DNA from 2 places in the Kordiimonas sp. SCSIO 12603 genome. Region 1 is predicted to be linked to the other one. Evidence: riboswitches for the same ligand, from Rfam matches in the RefSeq annotation. Region 1 holds a riboswitch; the other holds the start of a gene.

What was found. A riboswitch is a leader RNA that binds a small molecule or an ion and turns the genes downstream of it on or off. The one in region 1 is predicted to bind cobalamin.
Region 2: linked by a shared signal. The riboswitch ahead of KFE96_RS11190 (TonB-dependent siderophore receptor) and the one ahead of KFE96_RS05575 (ABC transporter substrate-binding protein) in region 1 are both predicted to bind cobalamin.

The regions. Positions count from the first base shown of each region.
Region 1 covers NZ_CP073748.1:1,233,972-1,249,542, forward strand. The annotation lists gene KFE96_RS05540 (ATP-binding protein) at 1-2,077, opposite strand, end outside; gene KFE96_RS05545 (bifunctional UDP-sugar hydrolase/5'-nucleotidase) at 2,086-3,582, opposite strand; gene KFE96_RS05550 (winged helix-turn-helix transcriptional regulator) at 3,758-4,294, opposite strand; gene KFE96_RS05555 (VOC family protein) at 4,335-4,706, shown strand; gene KFE96_RS05560 (hypothetical protein) at 4,767-5,033, opposite strand; gene KFE96_RS05565 (Lrp/AsnC family transcriptional regulator) at 5,169-5,630, shown strand; gene KFE96_RS05570 (methyl-accepting chemotaxis protein) at 5,684-7,462, opposite strand; cobalamin riboswitch at 7,688-7,890, shown strand; gene KFE96_RS05575 (ABC transporter substrate-binding protein) at 7,962-8,819, shown strand; gene KFE96_RS05580 (iron ABC transporter permease) at 8,816-9,823, shown strand; gene KFE96_RS05585 (ABC transporter ATP-binding protein) at 9,820-10,593, shown strand; gene KFE96_RS05590 (cobyric acid synthase) at 10,597-12,054, shown strand; gene KFE96_RS05595 (trimeric intracellular cation channel family protein) at 12,120-12,731, shown strand; gene KFE96_RS05600 (hypothetical protein) at 12,801-13,220, shown strand; gene KFE96_RS05605 (hypothetical protein) at 13,275-13,778, shown strand; gene KFE96_RS05610 (DUF2855 family protein) at 14,015-15,091, opposite strand; gene KFE96_RS05615 (HupE/UreJ family protein) at 15,146-15,571, opposite strand, start outside.
Region 2 covers NZ_CP073748.1:2,410,360-2,425,930, forward strand. The annotation lists gene cobU (bifunctional adenosylcobinamide kinase/adenosylcobinamide-phosphate guanylyltransferase) at 135-695, shown strand; gene cobT (nicotinate-nucleotide--dimethylbenzimidazole phosphoribosyltransferase) at 682-1,704, shown strand; gene cobS (adenosylcobinamide-GDP ribazoletransferase) at 1,697-2,491, shown strand; gene KFE96_RS11155 (histidine phosphatase family protein) at 2,488-3,120, shown strand; gene cobO (cob(I)yrinic acid a,c-diamide adenosyltransferase) at 3,125-3,733, opposite strand; gene KFE96_RS11165 (aminotransferase class I/II-fold pyridoxal phosphate-dependent enzyme) at 3,723-4,745, opposite strand; gene cbiB (adenosylcobinamide-phosphate synthase CbiB) at 4,742-5,701, opposite strand; gene KFE96_RS11175 (ABC transporter ATP-binding protein) at 5,701-6,486, opposite strand; gene KFE96_RS11180 (iron ABC transporter permease) at 6,483-7,475, opposite strand; gene KFE96_RS11185 (ABC transporter substrate-binding protein) at 7,468-8,355, opposite strand; gene KFE96_RS11190 (TonB-dependent siderophore receptor) at 8,373-10,223, opposite strand; cobalamin riboswitch at 10,363-10,575, opposite strand; gene bluB (5,6-dimethylbenzimidazole synthase) at 10,653-11,300, opposite strand; gene KFE96_RS11200 (ABC transporter permease) at 11,407-13,908, opposite strand; gene KFE96_RS11205 (ABC transporter ATP-binding protein) at 13,943-14,623, opposite strand; gene KFE96_RS11210 (efflux RND transporter periplasmic adaptor subunit) at 14,665-15,571, opposite strand, start outside.

The DNA.
Region 1 (15,571 bases):
ATGGTGTGAACAGTCTTGGCAGTACGTGTTCATCAATGCCAATGCCTGTATCAACAACCTGAAAAGTAATCTCAGCTACATTTTGAACTGAAGCAGCCATCATATGAGATGCTTTGAGTGTTACATGGCCCGTTTCCGTGAATTTCTCAGCATTCCCGATAAGGTTGATCAAAATCTGTCTGAGACGGTTAGGATCACCATTTATCAAAGAAGGAATGGAGATATCCACATCCACAATCAATTCAAGCCCCTTCTCTGAGAATTTAGGTGCCATCAAATCGGCCACTTCCCGGATAAGGGTATGAAGATTGAACGGCGTTTTCTCTATATCAAGCTTGCCAGCTTCGATTTTAGAGAAATCAAGAATGTCATTGATGATAGATAAAAGCGCTTGAGCCGAACGGTTAATAACGCCCGTCATATTTGCCTGCTCTGAATCCAGTTTGCTCTGTGACAGCAAGTCAGACATGGTGATAATGCCGTTCATAGGAGAGCGGATTTCATGGCTCATAGTAGCAAGGAATTGGCTCTTAGCTTCAGTTAGTTCTTCCGCACGAGCTTTTGCCGAGGCGAGGGATTTTTCAGCAAGCATATGCTGGGTTACATCAGCTAATATCATTTGCAACGCAGGAGTATCGTTCCAGATCAATCCAGTGGTAACCAAATCTACCCATTTTTCTTCGCCGCCTATATCGTCCAGATGAATACGGCTATAGCTGTTTACTTCACCAAGTTCTGGAACGGAAAAGACTGTTTTCGGGAGTTTTTGGAAAATATCCCTATGGCTTTCCATCGTATCATCTGTATTCAAGCCAAATAATTTCGAGAAAGCACTGTTCCAGAATAAAGGGTTATCATCGGCAATAATGATAATCGCCTGAACTGATCCTTCAACGATAGAACGGAACTGGCGCTCATTCGCCAGAATACGTTCTTGCCGTTCATCAATTTCCTTGATGAAATAGCTAACGGAATTACCAATTTCTGCGATTTCATCATTGCCCGAAGTTGGAATTGGTTTGGCTTCCCCTTCAGCGCGAGCAACCACAGCTACGTTGAGATCTAGTAAGCGGCTGGTAATGTTCCGGTCAAAATAAACAAAAATAACAATGCCAATGGTAAAAGCCAGGAGTGACGCAACCATAATATACTGAATTTGCTCGTCAGCCAGGGTAATGAGTTCGGATGTGTTTTCTGAAGCGGTACTGTTGATTGTCTCTGACAAGGTTGCCATCGACTTAATCATCTCATTTACAAGCACTCTTGTCTGGCGTTCTAGGCCTTGTACCCTGAGGCGTAGACGAACGGCATCCGTTGCCGTTTTAAAAAGCCCTTCACGGCCTAAAATAATCTGCTTCAATTTATTTTCGGTTGCGAGCTGATAAGATAGAAGTTCAGGATTTGAACTAAGATGATTAGCTTCAAAAGAAGTGAACTCGCGCCTGATTTCCTTCTGTATAGAACGGATATTCTTCAGGTTTTCAGTGCGGCTGATCTGGAAAGATTCCAGTGTAATCAGGGATAAATTTGATTGCCATTTAAAGAGCTTGTGCTGAAGAGGGCTGTCGTCAAAATTATCTTCAACCTCCTGAAGATACTGCCCAATCTCGATTGTGAAGGTGTTTAAATCTCCTTCGATTTTATTAATTTCAACAGTTTTATCCAGATGGCGGGATTTTATGGTGTTCAAGTCCTCGACAGAGGTGGAGAGCACATCAACCATCGAAGTGAACAACAGGTCTTTATACTGCCCCTTCAGGTTATCAGTAATCAGCTGTACGCGCTCAAGCGCTTCACGGCTTTCTGAGATGCTGATCCGCCGTTCCGCATGGCTTTGTACTCTAGCCAACTGCACAACATTCAATACAACATTTTCAAGCTCAGTATTTAACTGAGCTGCGCCAGATAAAGCCGGTAATGCTTCGGAAGACAGGCTTTTTACATCGTCCTGGAACCGTGTAAGTGAATAATAAGAAATGGAAGCAAGCAGTAAAACAAGGGCCACCAGAGTTAAAACCCCAAGGGTAATGCGAACGCTGATGCCGAGTTTACTTTTACTAATAACCTGATGTTGCACGCTATTTCCTATGAAGCAGAGCTTCCTGTTGCCTGATCATTTAATCTGTTTTCTAACTTCGGGGCTATGGTTTGTTGTTCTTCTAACTGATTTGCCACAACTTCCCAGAGTAGTTTACCTGATAATAGATTAGTTTTCTTTGGCATGTTTTGTAGCATTTTAAAACCATCACCTCCATTTGCGAGGAAGTTTAATGTTGCAGCCGTATAGGTTTTTCCGATTTCCAGCGGCTGCCCGCCAATAAGAACATTAACAACACGCTGCCCAGAGGGCGCTTTGCTGTTATATTCCATTTGAATGTTTGAAACCTGAAGGAAGCAGCCATCGGTTTCATCAAGGCAGCTCAAGCCGTGTTCAAGCGCCCCCATAATTTGCTCACCCGTAATTTCAAAAAGCTGTACCGTATTATTGAAGGGTAATTCTGACTGAATATGCTCACGGGTTAAAATAGTACCCGCCGGATACCGGGTGTTTCCTCTAATGCCTCCGCTGTTAATAAAGGCAATATCTGCTTTCATCGCGTTTCGGATTGAATCTGCTACAAAATTCCCAAAAGCATTCTCGCCCGTACGTACGGTGTTTCTTTCTGTATTGATGGCGGTGTCTGTTGTACCCAGTTTCTGCCTGAAGAGAATGTTTAGCCGTGCACCATAGGATTCAACGATTGATTTGATCTCTGGGTCTTCTTCAAAAGAGGCAATATCGGAAAGTTCAATAGAAGCTTTCTTGCCTTCAGGATTATCCAGATCCACATCAATGGTGATGAGCTGGCCGTCTAGCATGCCTTTGCTGAGTTTTTCTGCACCAGTATCAACAGAATAGGGGTTGCCAATATTATGTGCATAAAGGATCAGATCGACTGTGCCGTCGGCTGTATAGGCTGAAAGATCATCATAGTCTGTATCCGCCATAAGCACGACATATTCAGCGCCTTCAGAGCGAAGCTGATCGGCTGTTTTCTTTATGGAGTTTTCAAGAGGTAAAGCTTCCAGTTTATAGGAACCATACTCGTCGATAACATTTTCGGATGTTACCGCCATAAAGCCAATGCTGTGGGCCAGCGTATCAATCACATAATATGGCTCCAGTCCGACAATAGGCGTTTGGCCTTCTTTCAGCTGGATATTAGAAGAAATGAACGGGAACATTGCTGACTGTGCATGGAGGGAAAATTGATCTTCCTTGTAGGAAAATTCTCGTTTGCCAACGCCCATCACATCAGGTTCAAGGATGTTCAGGACATCAATCATATGCGCGCCATTATCCATTGCACCTAGTATAGAAGGTCCAAGAGAGGCGCCGCCGTGGACAAAAATAATATTATCGGATTTAGCGCGTTCTTCGCGCACGGCTGTAGCGATTTGAGCTAAAGAAAAGTCATGCTTGTTTTTTATGATCTCAGGTAACGAGGAAATATAGAGAATTTTTACCTCTTCAGCTGTACTTAAAACTGAGAAAAAACATAATGTTCCCAGAGCACATAGCGTCTTTAGAAGCTTTCTCATTTTTCTATCCTCATGATCATTCCTTAATCATCTTGGTATGGGAAAGTTAACTAAGCGTATAATTACATGATAAAATAGATAGTTGCACAGTAAAAACAAAATGCTGTTACAAAACCGGGAGTAGTTTTGCCTGTGGTTACTTTGGGCAGTGAAACTATCTTTTGATCTGTTTTGTTCATATATGCAGATTAACGGCTCGATTGATTTTTAAGCCTTTGTTGACGGCATGATAAGTAGGAAAAGGTGCGCGGTGGGATAGATTAATATCGCGTTTCAGCCATTCTTGTTCTTCAAGAATACTAAGAGATTTTGATAACGCCCGATCTGTTATGGTCTCAAGCCCTGTTTTAATATGGGAAAAACGCTGTGGTGTTTGCGTTACAGCAAGAATTGGTACAGCCCAGTTGCGGCGGATAAGCGAAAAATCAGTTTCCTTAGGTACAATTTCAATAATACTGCTGGCCATTGCTGCTGCGATAATGCCTTCTGGCGTAAGTCTGAATTCAGGCCTTAGAGGATGGCCGTGCCCCGGGTTTTTCTCAACAAGGCCAAGTTCCATCAGGTGCGTAAGGCTGGATGTGAAAGAACTGCGGCTTGCCTCAGTCGCAGCCAAAAGCGGCGCTTGCCGCGCTGGGGTGCCTGAATCCAGTAAAGCCAGAATTTTAAGAGACCAGGCTTTCGATGTGAGCTTGACAAGGTACGCGATATTCATAAAGTATAGTTACTATACTTTCGCTACAAGGGGAAGCATTATGTCGGTGGTATCGCTAGATAAAACAATCACACTCTCACTTTCCGTGAAGGATAGGCATGCAAGTGCCAATTGGTATGAGCAAAATCTCGGCTTTAAACTTCTGTTTCATATTGATGAAGCTGGCTGGAGTGAGATGCAGACCAATACAGAAGGTGTAACACTGGGTCTTGGTGAACAGATAGAGCCCACACCGGGAAACTGTGTTCCCGTGTTTGGTATTGCGGATATTGCCTCAGGACGGAAAGCCCTGGAGCAGGCTGGTGTGAAGTTTGATGGGCCGACAGAAACGATTGAAGGCATGGTGAGTATCGCGACGTTCCATGATCCTGATGGTAACGCGCTCATGCTGGCGCAGGATTTATCTCAGTGAATAATAAAAAAAGGTGTGACCACTGTGGCCACACCTTTTCTGAAGGAAGTGCGCTTTTGTCTAAAGGGCAAGAACCAGCGTCTCCGCCCGCGCACTGCGGACGGTAATAATCTGTTTGATTTTGCTAAGAAGAACGTTGGCATGCTGGTCTGCTACATCTGTGCAATCCAGTTCAATCCACTGCATACCATCGTTAGTCCGGCGGGCAGATACACTATCACACGCTAGGCCGCGGATAGAGAACAACTCAAGCACTCGGGCAAGGGTGCTGGCTTCATACTCCGCTTGCACGGAAAATTTCGTTTTAGTCGATCCTAACAAAACCATTTGATTTCTCCCTTCATTATGGCTGCAAGAAAAATAGCCAAAACGGGCTGAGAAAAATTCTCTAATATTGACGATATATAAAAAAATATGAGAATATATCTCAATCAATTTAATTTATGTGAGAATATATCTCGTATGTTTGATGATCTTGATGCAAAAATCCTGAATGAACTGCAAGATGATGCTCGAATCCCGCTTGTGGATTTGGCTGAAAAAGTAGCCTCAAGCAGGTCGGCTGTTTGGCGGCGTATCCAAAAGCTGGAGCAGGACGGTGTGATTGAACGTCATACAGTTATCCTGAATCCGGAGAAGGTTGGCCTTGGAGTAATGGTGATAGCCCAAGTGAAAATGCAGGCCCATACCCGAGATAGTTTGCCCCTATTTATTGAAAAGGTGAGGCAGTTTGATGAGGTGGTAGAATGTCATACCCTGATGGGGGATGTAGACTTCTTCCTGAAAATCAGGGTGAAAGATGTACAGGCCTACGAAGACTTCTTCTGGAACAAACTGTCACCTATTGAAGGGGTGCGGGAAATCAGCTCATCTATCGCGCTGACCAACTGGAAAAACACCACTAAATTCAATGTAAGCCTATAATAAAAGCCAGCACCGCGTTTGCAGTACTGGCTTTTTGAAAGCTTTATCTGTGCTTATTGTGCGCGTACCTGTGCCAGGAAGTCATGCACATTTTTGGAAATGTCGGTGGATAGTGCTTCAAGTTCTTCGGATGCTTGCTGCACGTTTCCTGATGCTTCACCTGTCTGGTTCGCGCCGTCACTTACCATGGCGATTTGCTCTGTAACCTCGTTGGTCTTTTCAGCGGCAAACTGAACGCTACGACTAATCTCTTGGGTCGTTGCTTCCTGTTCTTCAATAGAAGCAGAAACCGCTAGTGTAAGTTCATTCAGGCTGCCGATGGTTTCATCAATAGCGCTCATAGCTTCAACGGCTTTGCCCGTTAGGCCCTGCATCTCAGCTATCTGGTTTGTGATTTCTTCTGTCGCACCAGCTGTTTGGTTTGCGAGCGATTTCACTTCGCTTGCGACCACTGCAAAGCCTTTACCGGCATCACCCGCGCGGGCTGCTTCGATAGTTGCGTTAAGGGCAAGAAGGTTGGTTTGTTCGGCAATATCATTAATCAGCTTCACTACATCTTCGATTTTGCTGGAAGCCGCAGAAAGGGTAGAGATGGCATCAGAACCACTGTTCGCTACATTTACTGCCTCCGAAGACATACGGCCTGCATTCTGGATTTGGTTGGAAACCTCTGCAATGGATGCCGCGAACTCTTCAATGGCTGATGCCATGGTTGAGATATTGCCCTGCATTTCGTTGGAAGCTGCTGTTACTGTGCCAGCTTGATCACGGGTCATGTCTGCGATCGACACCATGTTTCCAGCTGTATTACGCATTTGCCCGGCATTGCCATCCAAACGGCCAATGGCGTTAGAGATGGTTTCGTCAAACTGGGCAATAAGCTGTTCTACACGCTCTGCTTGGCGTTGGCGGCTTTCTGAAGCAAGGCGTTCTCGCTCCATCTTCTCGCGTTCTTCTTGCTGTCGTAGCTCGGACTCTCTGATTTGTGCTTGTTGTGCCGCTTCTCGTTCTTCTGTGAGCTTCTCTGTTTTGGAAAGTTCATCACGGAAGAAACTGAGAGCTTTGCTCATATCACCGATTTCATCGTCACGGTCCGCATAAGGGATATCAGTATCCAGTTTGCCAGCCGCGAGTGAACGCATAGTGCCAGTGATTTCCTGAAGTGGCGGTGCGATAGAACGGCCGATGAAACGCGCAATATATATAGCGAGGAACACGCCAGCGATAAAGGCCACGGCGAGGGAGATGTTCTGTACAAGGAAGGCATTTGACATATTACTATCTGTCAGTGCCTGCTCCTTTGTTTGCAGTTCAACCAGATCATTAATGGAGAACAGCACCTTCTCAAGCGGAGGCCAGCTTACGCCGTCAATTTCCATTTGAATGGCTTGCTGTTGTCCGTCAGCAGCATCGCTGAGCGCCAGCTCCATCTGCTCTGCAAACACTTTACTCATAGCGGTAACATTACGGCCAAGTTCACCCGCGAGCTTCAAGCCTTCAGGGTTTTCGGCGAACAGTTTTTTCAGTTCGGCCAGATCTTGGTTAAAGGTTTGCTCGCGTTCTTTATAAAGCCCGCTCAGGAATTCATTCTTTGTCAGCATTACACCACGGGTAAGCGCCAGCATATCCGTTACATCATACTGCACTTGGCGTAACATCGCCGTAGATTTCAGGCGGTTTGTTGCTTCATTCGCTGTGTTCTGCACATAAAGAATCTGGGCCCAGATAACGATAAGCAGCAAAGCAAAAAGCCCTACAAGGGCCCCTTGGCCGCGTGAGAGTTTCCGAGTGATTGGGAGGTTATCAAATTTAGATGTTGGTGAACCTGACATACGAGCATACCCTAACCTCCCAGCCGGAGGTTTATAAATTCATTACAGTGGAAGGTAAAACAGATGTGCTTCCCCAGTGTTGCACGTTTCTGCCAATTTTCCGCGATCCCTGCTTTTTGACCATAAAGTCAAGAAACGAATAAAACCTATAATGGTTAAGAGTCTGTTACAAGTCTGTACAATAAGCAAAAGCTTCATTCTACTTGCAGCTGCCCACATCTTCACGGTATATCCATAAGTGGTGGTGCCTTATATCATTGAGGTTAAAAGGGAACTCAGGATGCCAGCTTGGTTTGTCTGGGGCTGTACCCGCAACTGTGAATGGAAAGCTTTGCTGCAAAACCACTGAACACATTTCTGTGTTTGGGAAGGGTAGTCAGGTGTTTGATCCATAAGCCAGGAAACCTGCCACCGTGTCGCCTCTTCACAGGCCGGGTTAGCCAGGTGAAAGCGGAAATCCGTATTGGCGACAATCCCATGATGTATGGAGATTGTAATTGTGGCCAATATCGTTTTGATATTCATAAGTTTTATAGGGATGTTGTTCTCCTCTCGCGCTGTTATCGCAGAGGATACGGACCGAATAGCGTCCATTGATTTTTGTGCGGATCAATATCTGCTTGCGCTTACTGAAAATAGAAGGATCGCTGGCGTTTCGGAAGATGCGGTGGGGGACCGGTCCATGTTTCGGGAAAAAGCCCGTGATCTAAAGGTTGTGTCCGCGAACCTTGAAGAATTACTGTTGCTTGATCCTGCTTATGTGTTGCGTTCGTGGCGAGGGAGTTCGCGTGGAGACGCTCTTCTAAAAAAAGCAGATATTGAAACTATCCAACCGCCCTATGCCGCGACTTTTGAAGCAGCGATCGAAAATTTTGAAAAAGTGGGTGAGCTAATAGGTGAAAAGGCCAACGGCGCTAAACTGCGAGCGATCTATAGCCAGCGCTTGAAAGAGTTGCAGCAGCTTTCATCCTATGGGCTTAAGGCAGTGTATGTCACGCCAAGCGGGTTTACTGCAGGTACGGAAACTTACGTTTCCAAGATGATTGAGCTGGCAGGGTTTAAATCTTATGTGGCTGATTATGGGCTTCAGTATTGGGCACCGCTTTCTCTTGAGCATATCGCTAACAACAAACCAGATGTGGTGATTGCGAGTTTCTTCGGTGATGAAGATGTGCATATCTCCCACTGGAGCAGCGGCAGGCATCCTATTTATCGCCGTCTTATGGCTGATATCCCAACCATTCACCTGCCAAGCCGTTATTTTTCCTGCGGCAGTACCTTCGCGGTGGATGCAGTCGAAGATATCCGGAAGCAAGCCAAGCTGCTCGGGCTTAAAGCAGAAGGAGAAAGCCGGTGAAATCTGTTTCCAGACTACAGCAGAATATGCTGCTTATCGGCCTTTCGGGGCTTCTCCTGGTTGCTGTATTAGCTTCCAGCATGTTTGGCGCTGTGAACCTGTCCCTTAGCCAAGTGATTGAGGCGCTATTTGGTGGTGGCGATACGGGTGTGAACATCATTGTGCAGGAACTCAGAATGCCGCGCATTATCCTTGGTCTTATGGCTGGCGCGACGCTCGGGTATACAGGGGCCGCACTTCAGGGGCTGCTCAGGAACCCACTTGCTGATCCTGGTGTGATTGGGGTTTCATCTTCTGCAAGCTTTGGTGCGGTGGCTGCTATTTATCTGGGGTTAAGTGCTTATTCAGCGATGGCAATTCCCGGCATGGCGATGATGGGGGCGTTGGTAGCGACCTTGATTTTGATGCTGCTTGCATCACGGGACAGCAGCGTGCTTACGCTTATTCTTGCAGGTGTAGGTATTTCCAGTATCGCTACAGCGGGCATTTCGCTCATTATGAATTTTGCGCCTAATCCTATTTCCCTTCAGGATATGATTTTCTGGATGCTGGGTTCCCTTGAAAACCGCACCTATGATGACCTGATGCTCGCAGGGCCATTCATTATAATCGGCTGGTTGATGATGATTGGTGTAGGGCAAGGGCTTAACGCGCTTAGTCTTGGTTCAGAAGCTGCGCATACTTTAGGGATTGATCTCAAGCGTCTCAGATGGCGCGTGGTGCTGGGCACGACGCTTTCAGTGGGGGCTACAGTTTCTGTATGCGGTGCAATTGGCTTCATTGGCCTTGTTGTGCCGCATCTTATTCGGGCTCTTATTGGGTATGAACCGCGTAAGCTCCTTCTTCCGAGCGCACTCGCAGGTGCCGTGCTTATGACAGCTGCTGATATCCTCACTCGCTTGCCTATTGGCCACGGCCAGTTGAGGCTCGGTGTGGTTATGGCGGTTATCGGCGCGCCTGTCTTTATCTACATAATCTTTAAAACACGGGAGAGCATGAGATGATCGGTCTTGAGATCAATAACCTTGGCGTTGTGCTTTCTGGCAGAGAGATTGTGCGCGGCGCTAGCTTCACCGTAAAGCCCGGTGAAATTGTGGGCCTTATTGGCCCTAACGGCGCGGGGAAAAGCACGGTGATTAAAGCCATTTTGGGGCTCGTGGAAAAAGCTTCAGGCGATGTGCTTCTAAGCGGTGTGGGAACCGATGAATTTGAAGCGAAGGAACGGGCGAGGAAGATCTCCTATGTGCCGCAAGGTGCGCCGATCCACTGGCCACTTACCGCAGAACGCACGGTAGCGCTTGGGCGCACGCCGCACCTTAATCCGTGGCAGGATATGCGGGATGAAGATCAAACAGCAATCCGGAAAGCCATGAAGCAAACTGATTGCTGGCATCTGAAGGACAGGTTAGTCACCAACCTGTCTGGTGGTGAACGGGCGCGCGTAATGCTCGCGCGTACCATGGCTGTGGGCGCTGAATATATGCTGGCGGACGAACCAACTGCATCCCTTGACCCGTTCCACCAATTACAGGTGATGGATATTATGAAAGCACAGGCGAAAGCCGGCGTTGGTGTGCTTATTGTAATGCATGATCTTAGCCTCGCGCTTCAGACCTGTGATAAGCTTGTGTTGATGCATGAAGGCGCTGTACTCGCCAAAGGCACATCTGCTGAGGTACTGACAGACGAGAACCTGAAAACTGCTTTCGGTGTTGCTGTTACCCGCTGGTCAGAAAATGGTCTTGAGTATATTGCCCCAAGGGCTACAGGCTAAATCATGGTCGCGAAATCACTGATGTTTCAGGGCACGGGCTCTGATGTAGGGAAATCTATTCTCGTGGCTGGTTTGTGCCGCGCCTATACTCGGCGCGGGCTGAAGGTGTTGCCGTTCAAGCCGCAGAATATGTCGAATAACGCAGCTGTCACACCGTGTGGTGGTGAAATTGGTCGTGCACAGCATTTGCAGGCACTGGCAGCGCGCGCTGAACCTACGGTGCATATGAACCCTGTGCTTTTGAAGCCTGAAAGCGATACAGGCGCACAGGTGGTGGTGCACGGCAAGCGGTATGACCGGGCGGAAGCTGGTTCTTATCAAGCTATGAAAAAGCATTTGCTTGGTGCGGTGATGGAAAGCTTCACCAAGCTTAAGCGAAACGCTGATCTCGTATTGATTGAAGGGGCAGGCAGCCCCGCTGAGGTGAACCTGCGGGCGAACGATATCGCCAACATGGGTTTCGCGCTGCCAACCAATACGCCTGTTGTGCTGATCGGAGATATAAACAGGGGCGGCGTAATCGCGGCTGTTACTGGCACGCATAAGCTACTGCCGCCCGAAGAGCAGGCGCTTATTAAAGGCACGATTATTAATCTGTTCCGCGGTGATGTAGGTCTTTTCGACGGTGGGCTTGTGCGCATGGAAGAAGAAACAGGATGGCCAAACTTTGGTGTGGTGCCGTTTCTCAGGTGCGTTGGTGATTTGCCGCCTGAGGATGCTGTGGTGCTCGAAAAATCCGCGTATTCGCAGAAGGAAAAATTCCGTGTGGTGGTGCCTATGCTGCCGCGCATCGCGAATTTTGATGATATTGATCCCTTAAAGAATGAAGAAAATATTGAAGTGGTTTTCTGCAGGCCCGGAACGCCTTTGCCGCGCGATGCTGACCTCATCATCATCCCGGGCAGTAAAGCCACAATCGCCGACCTTCGTTTTATGAAATCAGAAGGGTGGGATATTGATATTTTGGCCCATGCCCGCGCGGGTGGTGCTGTGCTTGGCATATGCGGTGGCTACCAAATGCTGGGTGACGTAGTGGCTGACCCAAAAGGGATTGAGGGGCAGGTGACCCACGAAAACGGCCTTGGCCTCTTGCCTATCAGCACACTGCTGGCGGAAGAAAAGCAAACCCGAGTGTGTGAAGCGAAAGTAATGGGGCTGGACTGTAGCATTACAGGCTATGAAATTCACGCGGGGGAAAGTGATACTGGTGGCGAGTTCGAACCTTTCATGACTGTGGGCAATGAACTTATTGGTTTAAAGGCCAAGGGCGCGCCTGTGTGGGGCACATATTTGCACGGTTTGTTTGAAAATGGCGCCTTCAGAAAAAGCTTCTTCGCTGGTATCGGTGCGGAAATCTCGGGCGCGGATTTTGGCCCCAAGGTGGAAGCAGCGCTGGATGCCCTAGCTGACGCGCTTGAGGAGCATCTTGACCTTGATGCAATGCTGCTGCACGCTCAGTGATGGTTGACCTGAAAGCTGCCTTCGGGCATTTGGCGGTTAACGGTATTTAGCTGAAAGAAAACCTTATGGAGCAGTTGCTGACATTCTTTGATCTCGCTGGTGTGTTTGTGTTTGCCATCTCTGGTGCGCTCGCAGCTGTGCGCAAAGGTATGGATGTATTCGGCATTATGGTGCTTGCGCTTATGCCAGCTGTAGGCGGCGGTACGCTCCGTGATCTGGTACTTGGTGAACCTGTGTTCTGGGTGCAGAATACGGCTAGTATCTGGGCTGCTCTTGCGGCGGCGGCGCTTACTTTTTTTGTGGCGCCAAAGCTTGAAAGCCGTATGCGCTGGCTCATCTGGGCGGATGCCGCGGGGCTCGCGCTTTTCTGTGTGGTAGGGGCTGAGAAAGCTTTAACGGTTTCTGGCAGCCCGCTTATCGCAGTGATGCTGGGCGTTGCAACAGGGGTTGCGGGCGGTATTGTGCGCGATATCATCTGCAATGAAATCCCGCTCGTGCTGAAAAGCGAGAGCGAGATTTATGCGACCGCTGCTTTTGTAGGCGCGGGGCTTTACTGCATCATGATTTTCTTTGCACTCCCCCCAACCTACGCCCTTTGGGCAGGCATGTTAGCTGCTTTCCTTACACGTGCTGCTGGCATCAAATACGGCTGGCGCTTGCCGAAAGCGCTTTATTAAAATCTTGATTGATAAATTGCCTTTTAACTCGTATTGATTGTTTTTTACAATTATATGATTGCGGGATTTATGAGCGATAAATTGTTGCAGGTCGGGGTTTTTCTAAAACATTTTGAAGTGAACGGTAAGACAGTTAGAGAGTTTTCTGTCGCTGCAAGATTAATGTTTAAGCATATTGATATTTGGGAAGATATGGAACGGGCAGAAGCTGAAGAAGGCTTTAGTTTTCAAATGATTGCTAGATATTTGTCTAAAACAGATGCAGATAAAGTGAAGGATGAGCTAGAGAACTTATACCAAGCATATGGTTATACTAAAATCACTCGTCTTGGTGTCCGTAAAAAAGAAAATAAGAAGAAGGTTGATGATCAAAAAACGGACTATTTGAGTTCTTCATGTAATGGAAAAACGCCTCATTCATGCCAATTTCGTGTCTATCTGAATGATAAAGTGCAGTGTCTGCATATGGTGAATACATTCCAGAAATAACGTTCGTACCTGTATGGAGTGAAATTTGAACTAAAGAAATTATTGGGGGGGTTTATGTCTTTGAAAAATTGGAAAAAAAAGGACATCGAAAGTTTTATAGCTAACTACAAACGTCTGGGAAAGACAGAAGGTGGTAAATATTCTCTTGCAGAACTCGAAGAAGAACTAAGAGAGAGGAAAGCAAAAAGCGCTAATTTAGAACCTAAATATGTACTTAGCCAAATTTGTGAGCTTTCAAAAAAGAGTAAAAATGGTTTTCTGTTTTATGGCGACTTATGGAAAAGGATATTTCCAGATGAAAAATGGAGTGGGCATAAATCGCTTAGAAAAATTGCTGACGAATTATACGCCGTGATACGGTACTGCGTTAAAAATGATTTGCCAATTATGACAGCGCTGGTGATTAATTCTGTTACCAAAGATCTTACAGAAGAAGCTATCCAGAATATTTATGAAGAATGTTTACGTGAAGGTAAGGTTATCTCTGTATCTGCCGAAAAATTCGTCCGCAGCGAAGTTTTAAGAGCAAAAGAATTTGCCCAGAATTATCGTGGATAGAAACAACAGGCAGGATTAATGGAATTTTTCAGGGTGTGGATAAACTATAGTGTTGTTTAAACCATGTCATAGCGGGGCTTGATCCCGCTATCTATACGGCGAATGAAATTAAGCTCAATCCACCGAATGTAAGTGGATATTGCCAAGATTTATGGGTACCGTGGTCAAGCCACGGTACGACATTATTTAGTGACCGATACCTATATTACCAATCTGAAAGCGCGAGATGATTGTCTCTAAAACTTCAGGATATGGCCATCTTGTGGGCTGGCGGTGCCGCGGGTGACGGCATCATAAATCTCGCCCATTTTGTCTGTGCCTTCTGAGGTTACGATGTTGGTCCAGCCGCTCGCTTTGGTGATGAATTTAATCCATGCGTCTGCTGTGCGGGCCTGAAAACCTTCCGCGCCCCAATCCTGCTGGCGTTTCTGGCCCTGGGCTGGCGCGAAAAACAGTGTTGGCTGCGCGCCTGGCAGGTTATCATTTGATCCCATCTGGTCCCAGTGGGAAGCGCCTACGGAGCAGCTGTATTTCAGATTATCCCCGAAATGCACATGCACATCACGGCGCACATCGCCGTTCCCGGCCATATCCACATAAACAGTTGGTTTGCTGGCGTCCAAGGTGTTGATATCACCGTAGGTAACTGTTTCACCGTAGCTGCCCATGCCTTTCACGAAATCAACATTGCCGCCTGATGTAAGGCCGATCACCTTCACACTGCCGCGCATGGCGAGAAGGAAAGCAAGGCCGTAAGCGGTTTTGGAAGATGCGCTTGAAAGCACAATTTGTTCCGCGCCGAAGAAGCCGTTGTCATCAAGGAAATCATCAATAAGGAAGCTGGTCATAAACAGTGGACGGAACACCATCTGCAAGCCTTCCATATCCGCGCGGTAGGCTGGATCACCCGTTGTGCGGTTATAGAAATTATAGATAGGGCTCAGGTGTTGGCGGTGGGCAGCACCGTCAAAGAAACCAGCGGCTGATGCTTTCACAGGCTGTACCTTCAGGTGTGACGACATGGGATAGTAACCATATAGCCGCTCGCCCACTTCCACGCCTTCGCATTTTGATGCCACCACATCAGCAAAGCCCCACACTGGCACACGGCCCATGCCTTCACGCGTAGGGAAGAAATCCCAATATTTCATATGCACACCAAAGGCGGCATATGTGGTGTTGTTGGCGGTGAAGGCGAAATGATCCACTTTCAAAAGCACTTCACCTTCTGTGATTTCCGTATCGCCGGAGTTTTCAACCGTATGTTTGTGGATATCCGCGCGGTCCACGAGGAAATGTGTCATTTCAGCCATGCTGCTTCCCTTCAAATTTCATTTACACTGAGGCTAGGGCAGCAGCTTTCGGTTTCAACCCAAAACGCTAATTATCCGTTCAATTGTCCAGAATGCCGCGACGGAACCTGTGGGATAAAGTGCGAGTTTGTGCAGCCGTTTTTTATGGGGGGTGAGCGGTTTTATGTGCAGTAATAGCCAGTAGAAACCATAAGCCAGTAAAACGAAAACTATCTGCCCGATTTCCACGCCGATGTTGAAGAAAGCAAGCGCCTGTAGCTGGAGACCATACGGTAGGCCAATTTCTGTGAGTGCGCCGCCAAACCCGAAACCATGGAGGAGGCCAAATCCTGCGGCCACCAGAATAGGGTAGCGGTATGTGAGTGTGGTTTTATCGCCTTTCATAATTTCTGCGGCAAGCATCAAAATGCTGAAGGTGATAAGGGGTTCCACCAGCTCAGGCGGCAAGCTTAGTTGCGCAAGTGCTGACATGCCGAGGGT
Region 2 (15,571 bases), 1.2 Mb from region 1:
TAAGGGTTTCGCGCTTCTCCTGTATTTCTCATCACACTGCCAAACAGCTACGCGTGATAGTCTTGCTTGCGGAGCCCTCTACGCTGATGTAAGCCTTTAAATAAGAAAGAAACTTTTAGCATAGGTGAAAGCTCGTGCATTCACAGTCAGCGTTGATATTGGGCGGTGCACGTTCAGGCAAAAGCAGCTTTGGGGAAAAGCTGGCGCTGGCAACTGAGCTCACACCCATTTACATCGCTACTGCTGAAGCGCACGACAATGAAATGCAAGAACGCATTGCACATCACCAACAGCTGCGAGAGGCATTCGGCTGGAAAACCATTGAAGAGCCAACCAATATTGTTGATGTTATTAACGCCGAAGCCCATGAAAATACTGTCATATTTATTGATTGCCTTACCTTATGGCTTAGCAATATCACATTCGCTGAGCAAGATATCGACGCTGAAATTACCGCCCTCATAACTTCTATAAAAAAGGCCCCTTGTCCAGTCATAAGCATCAGTAACGAGGTAGGTATGGGGATTGTGCCCGCGAATAAGCTTGCTCGTGATTTCCGTGATGAAGCAGGAAGACTTAATCAACGCTTGGCCGCCGCCCTGCCCAACTGCTTTTTCATTATCGCTGGCTTACCTATGCCTTTGAAAAAAGATGGTCGTACCATGTTAGAAAGTTTACCTAGTGACCAACCTTAAAATCACCAATCACAGCAGTTTCTCTGCGCTCTTGGAAGCGTTACCTGCGCCTCAGAAAAACTTCATAGATGAAGCTACCCAGCGTCAATCCATGCTTACTAAGCCGCCTGGTTCCCTTGGCAGGTTGGAAGAAATTGCTATTTTCCTTGCTGGTTGGCAGGGTAAGTTAAAGCCAACTACCGATAACGTACATTGCCTGGTATTCGCGGGTAATCACGGGGTCACTCGCAAGGGAGTATCTGCATTCCCTTCAGAAGTTACAGAGCAGATGGTTGCGAACTTTGCAGCTGGTGGAGCTGCTATTAATCAGCTATGCGCAGCCGCAGGTGCAACCCTCGATGTGATAGCTCTTGATCTAAATCAGCCAGTGGCAGACTTCACTTCAGGACCCGCGATGAACGATGAAGAATGCTGTGCAGCTATTCAAGCAGGTATTGATGCCGTTCCAGACGATGCTGACATAATCCTTCTCGGGGAAATGGGTATAGGAAACACCACATCAGCAGCCGCAGTTGCCCAGGCGACGTTTGGCTGTTTTCCCTCTGATTGGGTTGGTCGCGGCACTGGTGTTGATGACAAAGGTTTTAAGGCCAAACTTAAAGCCGTAGAAGATGCTCACCTGCTCCATCTTTCAAGCCAAATATCTTCTTTTGATATATTAAGGACAGTAGGCGGTCGGGAATTAGCCGCAATCGCCGGAGCCACATTGGCGGCCAGGCATAAGCGTATCCCCGTAATACTGGATGGTCTCATCTCTACCGCAGCTGCATCGGCTCTTGTAAAATCAAACCCCGATGCTCTTGATCACTGTTTGCTTTCTCACCTTTCTGTGGAGCCTGGCCATAAACTGATAGCAGAGAAAGTGCATAAAAAGCCACTTCTGGATCTTGGCATGAGACTGGGGGAAGCCAGTGGTGCTGCCGTGGCTCTAATGATCATTAAATCAGCCCTTGCTGCTCATAACGGTATGGCGACGTTTGAAGAAGCTGGAGTAACCAGTGGTGACTGACGAGAGCAATAAAAAAGGCTTAGTTCGAAAATGGCGCGAAGATATCGCCGCAGCCTTTATGTTGCTCACGCGCATTCCCATAAATTGGACGAAAATTTCGGATGCACCTCCTAACTTAGGCCGTGCTATGTGGGCTTACCCAGTTGTGGGCTTTTTCATAGGTGGTCTGATGAGTTTGGCTTTTCTCGCAAGCACTCACATTGGGATTTCCAAAGAGCTCGCAATCCTGATAGCTATATCTACCGCAGTTTTCACCACAGGCTCCTTTCATGAAGATGGCCTCGCTGATGTGGCTGATGGATTTGGTGGCGGATACGGTAAGGATAAAAAACTCGAAATCATGCGCGACAGCAGGATTGGTACATATGGTGGTCTTGCTTTAATTATTGCCTTCTCTTTCAAATTCTTCAGCCTTCAATCCATGACAGAGATGGATATTGTGCGTGCAATGATAATTGTCGCAGTTATATCTCGTTCGGTGATACTTATTCCGCCACTGATACTCTCCCCTGCCCGTAGCAACAGCCTGGCTACCGAGGCTGGTAAACCCTCTTTTCCGACGGTAACAACGGCCTTTATCCTCTCACTTGGCAGCAGCTTTTTCATTGCTAGCATGGCCGCAACAATATTTCTTACGGTAAGTGCACTATTAACGACGCTTGTTTTCTGCCGACTGGCTTACAAACAAGTAGGTGGCTATAGCGGAGATATTCTGGGCGCAACACAGCAGCTTTCCGAGATCGCTATGCTCATAACTCTCGCAACTTTATGGCAGGCACCTTCATGACCAGTGATATACAACTAACAGAATGGTATCTGATCCGCCACGCGCCGGTTAAAAACAGCCGTAAGGGCATTTATAAAGATGCAAACGCAGAAGCTGTATTACCTGCGAAGGAAACAATCTCAGCACTAGCTGCTGAACTCCCTAAGAACGCTGAATGGTACGTAAGCCCCATGGAACGCACCCAAAGTACAGCTAATGCACTGATTAAAGAAGGAAGTCTAAGCCCTAAAATAATAAATACTTCTTCAGAAATTACCGAACAGGATTTTGGTAAATGGCAAGGGTTCAGCTTTGAAGAAATATGGGAGGAAATGAAAGATCTGGAACCGCATAACTGGTCCCTGTTAGCAGCTGAAACAGCACCTCCTGAGGGTGAGAGTTTTTCCGCTGTTAGCAACAGAGTGTCAGGCTTTATTAAAAACCTTATCAAAGAAGGAAATTCAATTCCCAAGGTCTTGGTAACTCATGCAGGTGTGATCCGCGCCTTTACAGGCATAGCTCTCGGCTTGGACGCTAATCAAGCGCTGGCAATAAATGCAGAGCCCTTCTCTCTCACCCGCTTGCTGCATCAAACCGGGCAAGGAAAAGGCGGCCAGTGGCAACTTCAGTGCCTAAACCGCCTCTATTAACAGCCTAAAAATCAATACCGCGCGCGGCTTTAATCCCGTTTTCAAATGGATGGCGGACCATTTCCATACTGGTCACCAGATCAGCCACATCCATGATTTCCTGTTTGGCATTACGGCCAGTTACAATCACTGTTGTACGTGGATGGCGGGCAAGCAGGCCTTCTTTTACTTCTTTAACATCCAGATAATCATTTCTGAGCACGATATTCAGCTCATCAAGGACAACAAGATCATAGTCACCGCTGTTCAGCATCTCTTTGCTTACTTCCCAGGCTTTTCTTGCAGCTTCAATATCCCGCTCACGGTCCTGGGTTTCCCATGTAAACCCTTCGCCCATCACCTCTAGACGAACAAGTTCAGGAAACCGTTTGAAAAACTCTTTCTCACCGGTTTTCCAATTGCCTTTAACATATTGAAGAACAGCAACATCATGCCCCCAGCCCAGCGCCCGCAACAACGTCCCGTAGGCTGCGGTTGATTTTCCTTTTCCGTCACCAGTATGCACCATCAAAAGCCCGCGCTCAGCTTTCTTTTTTTCTTTCACCTTGGCGCGTTGCTCTTCTTTGAGCTTCACCATCTTCTTACGGTGTTCTTCATTAATATCATCTGACATATAAAGCCTCCCTCAGGCGGTTAAATTCTTCTTCACTAGCCGGTATGCCAAAGCGTATCCAATTGGGGTATTCTTCAAAGCGCCGAACATGGATAGCGCTACCATTCAACTGTTCTGTCAGTCGGTTTGTATCTTTATGGTAACCGAGACAAAACAGATCAGTTCCCCCTATAATTTCAAAACCGGAAGCCTTCAGAATGGTTTTCAGCTTCACCGCACCTTTCGACAGTGCCGTTCGTGTATCCTCAATCCATCTATCATCCCGAAGGGCCTTGAAAGCAATAAGGGCAGCCAGCCCATTTACAGACCAGGGGCCCAGAATAGCTTGCGCCTTACCCTTCAAGCCAGCTGGCAATTTTGCATAACCAAGCCTTACCCCTGCCAGACCAAAAAACTTACCAAAGGAACGCAGAAGGATCATATTATCCGGTATGTTTTCAGCGGCTATACTGTGAGAGAAGGCAACATCGGCAAACGCTTCATCCAGCAGCAGATACCCTCTCTTTTCTTTCAGCTGTTCAGCCATCTTCCATATGGTCTCTTTCGACCAAATATACCCGTCAGGGTTATTTGGAGACGTCAGAAAAACAACCTGTTGGTCACCATATTCAAAAGATTTTAATACCTCACGCTCCAGCATGATGGCAGGCCGAGCGGATCGGCTCCACACTCTGGCATGCTCACCGTAATTTGGTACTGGAATAACCGCCTGATATTCAGGCAGAAGCCGCGGCAGGATATTAATGATGGCCTGTGACCCGGCCGTAAGGAGCCAGTCAGTCCTATCCTTTATTCCCAAATACAGTGCCCATGCCTCACCGCAAGCATCAATAAGAGAGGTTTGCGGCAGTTTTGAAGACGCTTCATAGAGATCAACCGCCGCTATTTTCTCTTGCCACGGATAAACAAACGGGCTCAAACCCGTGGACAGGTCCAACCATTCTTCTTGCACATGAGGATATTGCGCTTTTACCGCTTGCATATCACCGCCATGATGAATGGAAGGGATCACCACACACCTCCCACCAGTAATAAGACAAATAGAGCCAACCAAGATGCCTTTACGATACACAGCGCCAATCCAAGATCAGGCTGATTGGTTTCAGGGAAATCAGCGCCGAGCCACGCATACTCTTCCCTTTGCCCTGCCCCATAAGTTCTAGGGCCACCAAGGCGCGCTTTGAGAAGACCAGCGATTGTTGCTTCTGGCCAGCCTGCATTTGGGCTCGTGTGTAGATTTGCATCCTTGAAGGCCACTTTTAAGCCCTGAAAAGCTGAAGGTATTCTCAGCCCAAAAGCTCCCGACGCCAGTAAAAGCGCTGTCATCCGTGCCGGTAATAAGTTCATCGCATCATCAAGTTTGGCACTTGCCCAGCCAAAATCACGAAAGCGCTCTGTTTTGTGTCCAATCATGCTGTCAGCGGTATTGACCATCTTATAGATAACCAGCCCGGGAAGCCCTCCTGTCAGCAACCAAAACAGCGGGGCAATAACACCATCAGAAAAATTTTCCGCCAAACTTTCCGTCGCAGCGCGGGAAACAGCCAGTTCGTCAAGGTCAACGGTTTCTCTTCCTACGACCATCCCTACTGCACATCTGGCATCTTCAAGGCTCTGCCGATCAAGTGCATTCTTCACCAAATTAATATGTTCAAAGAGGCTTCTTGCAGCAATAAAGACACTGGCGATCAATGCAACAAACAGCAGACTATACGGCGCCACCACATAACCCTTGATAGCGTTTTCAGCAGCCCACGCAGCAGTTCCCCACAGCAGTATCAACACGAGAATGGAAGCCGTTCCTAAAAACTTGCGAACACTTCTCTTTCTGGATGGTTTATTAAAACGGCGCTCTAAAAACATAAGGATGGCCGCCATCCAGCTAACCGGGTGCTTTATTCGGCTGTAAAGCCATTTAGGCTCCCCAGTCAAAGCATCCACCAGCATGGCCAGACACGCCAGCAGCATCAGGCAGCCCCTTTGTCCAGATTATGAACGATCAAAAAATCTCGCCCCTTATTTTTCCAACGCTCGGCCTGAACACCAAAAACCTGACCTAAATTTTCATCACTTAAAATTTCTTCCGCACTTCCTTGGCCAATCGTTTTGCCTTCATGCAATAAAATCAAACGATCACAATAACGAAGCGCCAATCCAAGATCATGAAGAACAACCATTACGCCCTTCCCTGCATCAGCTTCATTTTTCAAGATATCCATCACCTGAAGCTGATGAGCTGGATCAAGAGACGCCACTGGTTCATCGGCAAACAGATATGGTGTGTCAGAAGCAAGCGCACGAGCAAGTAACACGCGCGCTTTTTCTCCACCCGACAATGTCATCACAGACTGCTCTTTCAGGTGCGCGCAATCCGTTTTTCTAAGTGCTTCCTCGACAATTTCCTGATCTCTTACACCCATTCTTTGCCACGGGTTTAGATGAGGCGCGCGCCCAAGGCCGACAATATATTCTGCCGTTAAAGGCCAGTGAACCGGCGCCCCTTGCGCCGCATAGGCGAACAGCTTCGAACGTTCTTTGATGGAAAGACTGTTTAAATCCTGCCCTTCAAGCATCACCTCACCTTGGACACAATCTTGAAGCCCAAGAATGGCTTTGAGCAAACTACTTTTACCTGCACCATTTGGACCAATAAGTCCCACCAGCTCGCCGCGTTTCATCTCAGCAGAAACATCTTTCAGAATTTCTTTCGCCCTGACCTCCAGAGAGAGATTGGCTACCTTTAAATCGCTCATCTCATGTTCTCCCGGGTTTTATAAACGATAAACAGGAATGCTGGTGCCCCAACAAGCGCCATAACCACGCCGATATGAAGCGGGGCGCCGGGTGTTGGTACTCTTGTTAAAATATCCGCAAAGGTAAGCAGCAGCGCGCCCATTAAAGCGCTTGGCAGCAATAAAGGCCCCGGTTCATTGCATATAAGGCCACGCACCATGTGCGGCACAATAAGCCCTACGAACCCGATACTGCCGCATACGGCAACTGCCGCCCCCACACTGATAGCCGAGCCAACAACGATACGGAGTTTAAGCTGCTTTATATTCACCCCCATAGTCTTCGCCGTGTCTTCACCGACACTGAGAGCATTCAGCCCTTGTCCTACATTCAACATCAACAGCCAACCAAAACCGATAAACGGCAGCGCAAACCAGAGATCAGATACTGTTCTGTTTTCAAGTGAACCAAGCATCCACATAATCATATCTCTAACACTGATCGGACTTTCTGAAAGGTTCATCACAAGTGAGATAAGAGCCGTCGCAAGCGAGCTAATACCAAGCCCTACAAGAATGAGCATAAGAACACTGGCATCTCGCGCTGATATGAAAAGTAGGATTGCTGTTGCAACAAGTGCGCCCGCCATAGCGAAGAATGAGATCATAAGCGGAAAGCTGATGATAAAACCCAAGTGAATAGCAAGCACAGCGCCAAAAGCTGCACTGGCCGTTACTCCAATAACACCGGGATCAGCGAGAGGGTTTCGCAGCATTCCCTGAAGGGCTGCACCTGAAAGGCCAAGGGCAGCGCCAACGACAGCCCCCAAAATCACACGCGGCAACCGAAGTTCACGCACAATAATGGAAACAGGATTGTCTTTACCACCGGTAAGCCCCTGCCACACATCCGCAAGGGACATATCAACCCGTCCGAATATAAGCGAGAACAGCATTACCCCAAGTAACAGCAGCCCAAGAAAAACATTATCTCTCAGATATCTATTCATCGGCCGTATCTTTCTTTTTCAGGATACCAAATTCACCGGCTTTGGCGCGGATAGCCTCCGCGGCATCAGCGAGAAACAAGCCATTGCAAGCCAGATAACTTCCGGGCAGGTGAACGGTTGGGATCTGGTCCATCATCTCAAGCAACCTATCATGCCGGCTGAGGCTCCAATTGCTTTGATTGTCCATATTGGTATCGAAGAAGCTGGTCACAAACATATCTGGCGGGTCCATAATCAGGTCTTCAAGCGGAAGTAACAACCAACCCTGATACCCTTTTGAAGCAGCATAAGAACGAAAGCCTGCCAGTTCGATGATGCCGTCCACAAACGTACCAACACCTGAAGTGAACCCGCTTGGAGTGACATAGGCAATCTTGAGAGAGGATTTCATTTCCAACTTCAAAGCCTGTAACCGGGCTTCGAACGTCTGTGCCATTATTTCAGACTGCGCTTCACGGCCTATGGCTTTTCCAATGGTACGAACATTCTGAAGTACAATTTCAGGTGCACTGCCAAATCGCGTTTTAAGAAGCTCAAATCCTGTACGTTCCGCCATTTCAGGCATACGCGCCGCGACTGTATAGCTTTGAATGGCAATATCTGGCTGGAGAGCAATAACTTCAGCAATCGAGCTTTCTGTATAGGGTAACCCCGCAGCCCGTGCCCGGTAGAAAGAATATTTTTCCCGAGCCCCTTTTGATACCGCTTTAATCTGCGAACGATCAGCGAGAGCAAGAATATATTGATCCGCACAGTAATCGAGCGAAACCACTGATGGCAGCGGTTGAGTTTCAGCATCATCCGCTGCTTGAGACGGTGCTGCCACCATCTCAAATAGTGTTGCTAGCAAAAGACCAGATAATAACTTTCTTAGAGCCATTACCTTGCTCCCGTTTGCTAGAGATTAACCCTTAGGCCAACATAGGCTGAACGATCAGGTGTACCGTATCCAATGATAGACTGATATTCTTCGTCAAACAGGTTATCGATACGGCCGTATACACTCACACGGTCATTGATCTGGAAGCTTGCGCGCAGATCAAGGCGTGTCCAGGCTTCTAGCGTTTCAGCACCAAATGACTGTTCTTCTTCACCGTTATGAACAAGTGTTGCCCGCAGATTAACCGCCTCAACAGGTGCCCAGTTTACTGTGGCAGAGAACTGGTTTTCCGGTTGACGCTCAATTGCAATATCAGTCGCCGTATCAACTGCATCTGTATATGTGTAATTAGCACTTACATCCAGCGTATCGCTTAGGATTGCCTGCAGACCTAGCTCAAGGCCTTCTGAACGACGAGAATCCACATTGGCGTAACCATTTGTGAAAGTGAAATCGATTGCATCACGGGTTTTCAGGTTAAACCATGTTGCAGAAAGAAGGAGATCACCTTCAAGGAAAGTTTGCTCAACGCCAAATTCATAACCTTTAGCGCGCTCTGGGCGGAGATCTGAACTTGGCTCTGTAAGGCCACAGAAAGTACAAACAAATGTCAGCTGGAACACACTTGGTGCTTTAAAGCCTTCACCCCAGTTTGCAATAAGGCGTGTTGTATCTGTTACCTGATATGACCCTGTAAAACGTGTTGTTGTGGCACCACCGAATGTCTCGTGATCATCCTGACGAATACCGGCTGTCAGAACCAGTCCATCCACAGGTGTCCAGCCCAATTCACCAAACACGCTATCAATGGAAATACCATCACCTTCAAGGTTTGTAGCTTTAGCAACTTCATGCTGAGCACCGAAGGTTACTGTCCAGTCTTCTGTTGCTTCAAATACACCAAGATAGTCAAAATTAGTACGGTTACCTTGCGCTTCGAAGCTGGAAGCGCCATTTGTAAAATTCTCTCGCTCAATTGAAGAAAACTCTGCAGATACAGTATTCTGTAAGCGTCCATCGAACAGGTTAAAGTGCGCACGACCGGCAATCAAAAACTCATCTGTATGAGCAACTTCATCACCATCAATTGGTCCAAAACTATCAAATTCACTGGCATTATCAGAATAACGCGAGATCACTTCAAAACGAAGGTCCTCGGAAATTTCGCTGGTTACCTTACCTGAGATATTATAGCTGCGCAGGCCATCACGCTCGGTGTTACCGTCATTTTCATCAGCTGCAGAAATACCATCTGTATCTGTGAAGCTGGCTGCCAGATTAAAACCAAGTTTCTTCGTGCCGCCGTGCAGCGTGCCGCCAGTACGGAATGTGTTATAAGAGCCGTATTCAGCATACGCGTTGCCACCAAGGCCGTCACCACCAGTTTTCGTGATGATATTCACTACACCACCGATAGCGTCTGAACCATATAGTACAGATTGTGGGCCGCGCAGTACTTCGATACGTTCGATATTATTTGTATCAAGATGAGCGAAATTATAGCCGTTGCCCGTAGATGAAGCATCATTCAACTGCACACCATCAATAAGTACAGCCGTACTATCACCACCAGCACCGCGCAAAGAAAGGGATGCCAGGCCACCAAAAGAACCATTTTGGGCGATATTTACGCTCGGTAGCACCTCAAGGGCATCCACAACAAAAATGTTCTGGCCCTTTTGCAGGTCGATATCGGTCAGAACGGAAACACTGCTACCAATTTGTGAAAGTGGCTGCTCGCGGCGGTTTACAGTTACATAAATTGTTTCAATGTCATCTGCTGCTTCGTCTTGTGCAAGGGTTGGTGCAGAATAAAAACCACCAGCAAGAAGCGCTGTGATGCATACAGAATTTTTAAGATGTTGCATGGCAAAATCCATCAAGCTTGCCTCCGTAGAGGCGGATTAATCTTAACAGGGAGCTTGTCGGATGAATAAAGAGACAACCTCCGTGCAAACGGTTTTATCGCCTACACGGGTTTCCGTTCTAACTGGTTGCTCCGACCGCTAGAGAGGGCGATGCGATGGCAGGTCTCCTGGCTTGTAAATCAAACATGAAACACCCACCTTCCCGTCTGCCAAACATCAGCATTCAGTGGTATTCGGGGTTCACTCTTTACCTACAGTTACGGGCATAGCAACGGACTAAATCAATTTTTTGATCGCACCGTTTTCCCTTTTCACTCTGATTTCTCAGAGCACCATCTGGCACTCGGATACTTTAAGGGATGTTTTTTTTCAATGATTATGTGCCTTGAAACCGAAAATTGAACAGCAGGATGTGCTTTTCCTACCATATCATCGGTGTAAAATCAGCTTTTCTGTAGGTACTCGTTCTTGCCATTTTTCCCGAACAAGCTCTGGCGTTTGGCTTTCTTCTTCAGGATATCCCATACAGAGATACGCTATAAACTGCCATTCTGCCGGACATTCCAGTATCTCATTCATTTTATCAGCCCTCAGAATTGAAACCCATCCAAGCCCAATACCCTCTGCTCTTGCTTTTAACCATAAAGTGTGAATCGCCATGATAGTTGACCACACTAAAGTTTCAGGCATGGTTTGCCGCCCTAACCCTTTGCCTTCTTGTGGATCCTTTACGGAGAAAATCGCTAACTGCTCAGGCGCTGTATCTAAGCCGTGCAGCTTTAATCGATTATAATGTTTAACAGCATCTCCACCGTAAATTTTTGCAGATTGTTGGTGTTCAACCTCTACATGAGCTCGAACTTTTTTCCTTATTTCAGAAGTTTTTAACCTTATCGCACGCCAAGGCTGTGAGTTACCTACAGATGGTGATTGTTTAAGCGCTTGTATTAATAGTTTCTCAAACTTTTCTTCATCCAGCGGGTTCTTTTTAAAAGAACGCACATCTCTTCGCCAACTTAGGAGTTGATCAAATTCAGTAAGAAACTGATCAGAAAATTCAGGAGGAAGATCATTCATAGGTCGCTCACGGCATCATCAGGTAAGTTTAAGGCTGATTTAAGTGCCTTATAACTGAGACAAAGGTAAGTCTTTAAACCTACCTTTGTCCATAGCCTATGAAAAGCTATTCATATCTTAGGGCCTTCACAGGGTTGGCTCTAGCAACCTTAGCTGCATTGCCGCCCACTGTTCCCCATGCAATGAGAGTTGCAATCGCCCCTGCCCCCAAACAAATGGGAAAAAGTATCCATGTATCCATTCGATATGGGAATGTCTCAAGCCAGTTAAGCATTGCAAAAATCGCTACCGGCCAAGCCACTATACAAGCAAGCAATACAGGTTTGGAAAACTGCCATACCAGAAGCTGGACGATATCATATACACTTGCCCCTAAAACTTTGCGGACGCCAATTTCTTTTGTTCTTTGCTCCGCGGTGAATGCCGCTAAACCGTATAGCCCCATACAAGCAACAATGATGGCGAGCAGAGAAAATACTACGAATAGGATTGCGAGTTGCTTTTCAGCCGAAAAAGCTTGCTGAATAACATCTTCTACAAATTCATACTGGAACGGAACCGTTGGGATAAGGTTTTGCCAAATCCCTCTAACGCCTTCAACCAACTCAGCACGTTCACCTGCATAACGTATAGTTAAACCGCCCATTGGATAATTTGGTTCAAGATAGTATGCTTCTCCCCATCCTTCATTCCTTGGCCGGTGGTAGACCGTATCTTTCACAACACCAATTACGCTTAAATCTGCATAAACCTCCTGCCCTTCAACCATGGCTATAACAATACGAATGGCCTTGCCAAGCGCCTGATCGGGCGTACCAAATCCTAAACGTGTTACTGCTTTTTCGTTTATCATCACTGTGCCTTGCAATACTTCACCAGGTTTTGCTCCATCAGCCCTTGGAGTCCCGTCAGTTGAACGGGCACGGTCAAAACTTCGGCCAGTGATAAGTGGAATGTTGAAGGTTTCAAGAAATTCATGGTCAACAGCCTGAATAGCTAAAGAAAGGCCGCCGATAGATTGCCCTGGCAACTGAAGGGCTCGACTGTTTCTTCCGCCTCCAGCAGGTCTTGAACTCGTAACTGCAACACTGGTCACTCCCGGTAGTCTTAGGATTTGATCTCGTATAGCTTTTTGATGTGCGGCAGCCTGAGTTGTACCGAAGTTACGAATACTCAGAAGGTTTTTCGTGTTATAGCCGACGTCTTTCGCAATCGAATACTGGGTTTGGGCATAAATTACACCAGTCGCTACAATCAATCCTATAGAAATAGCAAACTGAAACACTACCAATATTTGCCGCAATAAGGCAGATTGGCCTTGCCCTGAAGATTTATTAGCCTTCAGTACAGTTGCTGGAACTACATTTGACAGTGCGAGCGCTGGATAAGCTCCGGCTAGCAAACCTATTACAATAACAAAGGAAGCTAACTGCAATAAAATGATTGGATTAGTTAAATCCAATATCAGGTGTTTATTTAAGAACGAGGAAAAAAACGGTAGGAGTAACTCAACCAGCACTAATCCTATAAGTAAAGCTACTCCCACCAACAGTGAGGATTCCCCTAGATGTTGGCGAATAAGCTGGCCACGTTTCGCCCCAAGCACCTTGCGGATAGCAATTTCTCGAGCTCGTTTTGTAGATTTAGCTGTTGCAAGATTGACAAAATTCACACACGCCACAGCCAAAATAAGCATTGCTACAATACTGAAAGAAACAACTTTTGTGAGGGCACCCAGTTCTTTCATCTGGTCATCATTACTGATTGCGTTTAGCTGTACATCAACGAGTTTTTGAAAAGAATAATTCCAAAAATCAGTGGGCTGAGCATCTTTATCTGTTGACACATAAGATGGAATAACAACGTTTGAGTTTACAAAATCCTTAAGCTGGCTACTCACTTTTACTTCATCACTATCGCTCTTCAGCTTAAAATAAAGCCAACCGTTTGCACTATCCCAACCATCAAACTCCCATGGTGCGCTTAAGAAAGCACTTTCATCAATCAACGCAAGTACCTGAAAAGACAGCGTTGTATTATGAGGGAGATCTTCGAAAACCGCCGCTACTGTATAAACCCTATCCAAGTCATAGACAGCAACCTCTAGTGTCTGGCCAATCGGGTTAGTATTTCCGAAATACTTCTGTGCAAAAGAAGCATTGATTGCAATGTTGCTGGTATTTGAAAGCGCAACGCTCATATCGCCGTTTATCACATCTAGCTGGAATAATTCTGTGAATTCCGCGTCAACAAATTGTATGGCTTCTTTGAAGGCACTTCCACCAATACGAACTGTTGAATTCATAGAATTTAATCGAGTAGCCGCTTCGATATCGTCTTTAAAATAAAGACGCATGGCCTCTTTCATTCTACCTGTTACTCGAGAAGTGGTATTAGCAGGACTGCCAGGATAATTATATGTGGTATTAACTTGGTAAAGTCGTTCTGAATCTTCCCATATACGGTCATATGATAACTCATCCTGTACAAACAGCAGGATAAGAATACAACTCATTAAACCTATAGACAGACCTATTATATTAATTGCAGTAAAGAGCCTATTTTTTAGCAAATGTCGCCATGCTGTCAGAAAGTAATTTTTAAACATTGGTTTCTCGCCGTTTTGTTATTTTATGAAATGCTTATGCAGCGCGAATATTTTCAGCTACTACCTGCCCATCAAATAAATTGATGGTACGGCGGGCAAAATCGGCATGCGAAGGGCTGTGTGTAACCATAACAATTGTTGTCCCCTCTTCATTTAAAGCCTGTAGCATTTCCATAACCTCCTGACCATGTGAACTATCCAGATTTCCTGTCGGTTCATCAGCCAGAATCATCGCTTGATCACCCACGACTGCGCGGGCAACAGCCACGCGCTGTTGCTGCCCACCTGAAAGCTGCGACGGCATATGCCCTGCACGGTGAGCTATACCCACCTTATCCATCACGGTCGCAACCCGGTCACGCCGTTCGCTAATGGGAATACTGTGATACAAAAGAGCCAGTTCTATGTTTTCGGAAACAGTTAATTCATCAATCAAATTAAATGACTGGAAGATAAATCCGATATTACGTTTACGGATATTGCTCAGTAATGCTTCTGAATACCCAGCTATGTTTTCGCCCATAAAGAGATACTCTCCCGAGCTTGGTGTATCTAACATTCCTATGATATTAAGTAGTGTAGATTTACCGCAACCTGACGGCCCCATAATAGCGGCAAATTCCCCTGATGATATTTCGATATTTACGTTATCGAGAGCCGTAGTTTCAACCTCAGATGTTCTATAAATCTTTGACAAATTATTAAGCTGCAACATGATGCATATCCTCTTTAGTTAGCTGTCGGTATCTGGTTTATTCAGTTTAATTTCAGGCGGTCCATGTCGGTGTAATTCGTATATGGTGATGTAACCACGCGCTCACCTTCCTCAAGACCCTCAAGAACTTCTATAAATCGGCTGTTGCGCCGTCCAAGCTTCACAGATCTTTTCACAGCCACTGCACCATCACTGGTAACGACGAACACCCAATTTCCACCTGTATCCTGATAAAAAGCCCCGTTCGGTATCAACAAGCCTATAGTTGCCTCGCCCAGCATTAGACGGGTTTGCAGGCTTTGCCCGCGGCGAATACCTTCGGCTTGTTCATCAGCGAAGGTCATATCAACTTCAAACTGACCATTATTTACCTGGGGATATATTTTCGAAATCTGTAGGTTATAAGATACCCCATCTCGGTCAAATTCTACTCTTTGACCGATATCCACACGGCCCAAGTAAAATTCATCAATATGTGCAACTAGTTTGTATCTAGACGGATCATCGATTTGTCCGAGACGTCCACCACGACTGATGCTTTGGCCAACTTCAATATCAAAGCCGGAAATTTTGCCCGAAACCGGTGCTTTTATACTTAAAGCTTCAAGGTTTTGATGCGCAAACTTCAGGTTTCTTTCAAGTTGTTCTGCTCTTGATTTTAAGTAACTCAACTGCTGTTCCTGAATACGTGCATCTGTGGCTTGACTTTCAAGGGTCAGCTTTCTTCTTTCAATATTGTAAGCCAACTCATCTTGCGTATTTTCCAACTGACTTGATGAAACGGCACTGGTTTTAATTAGCTTTCCCTCTCGCACCGCCTGACGTGTTAATTTGAGTATTTGGTAGTCAAACTCAGCGAGATTTCTTTTGTGGGACAGTCTGTTTTGTGCAAGCTGGAGTTCGATGGTTCTCAAGTTATTGAGCTGTTCTGTTACCAATGCTTCATTA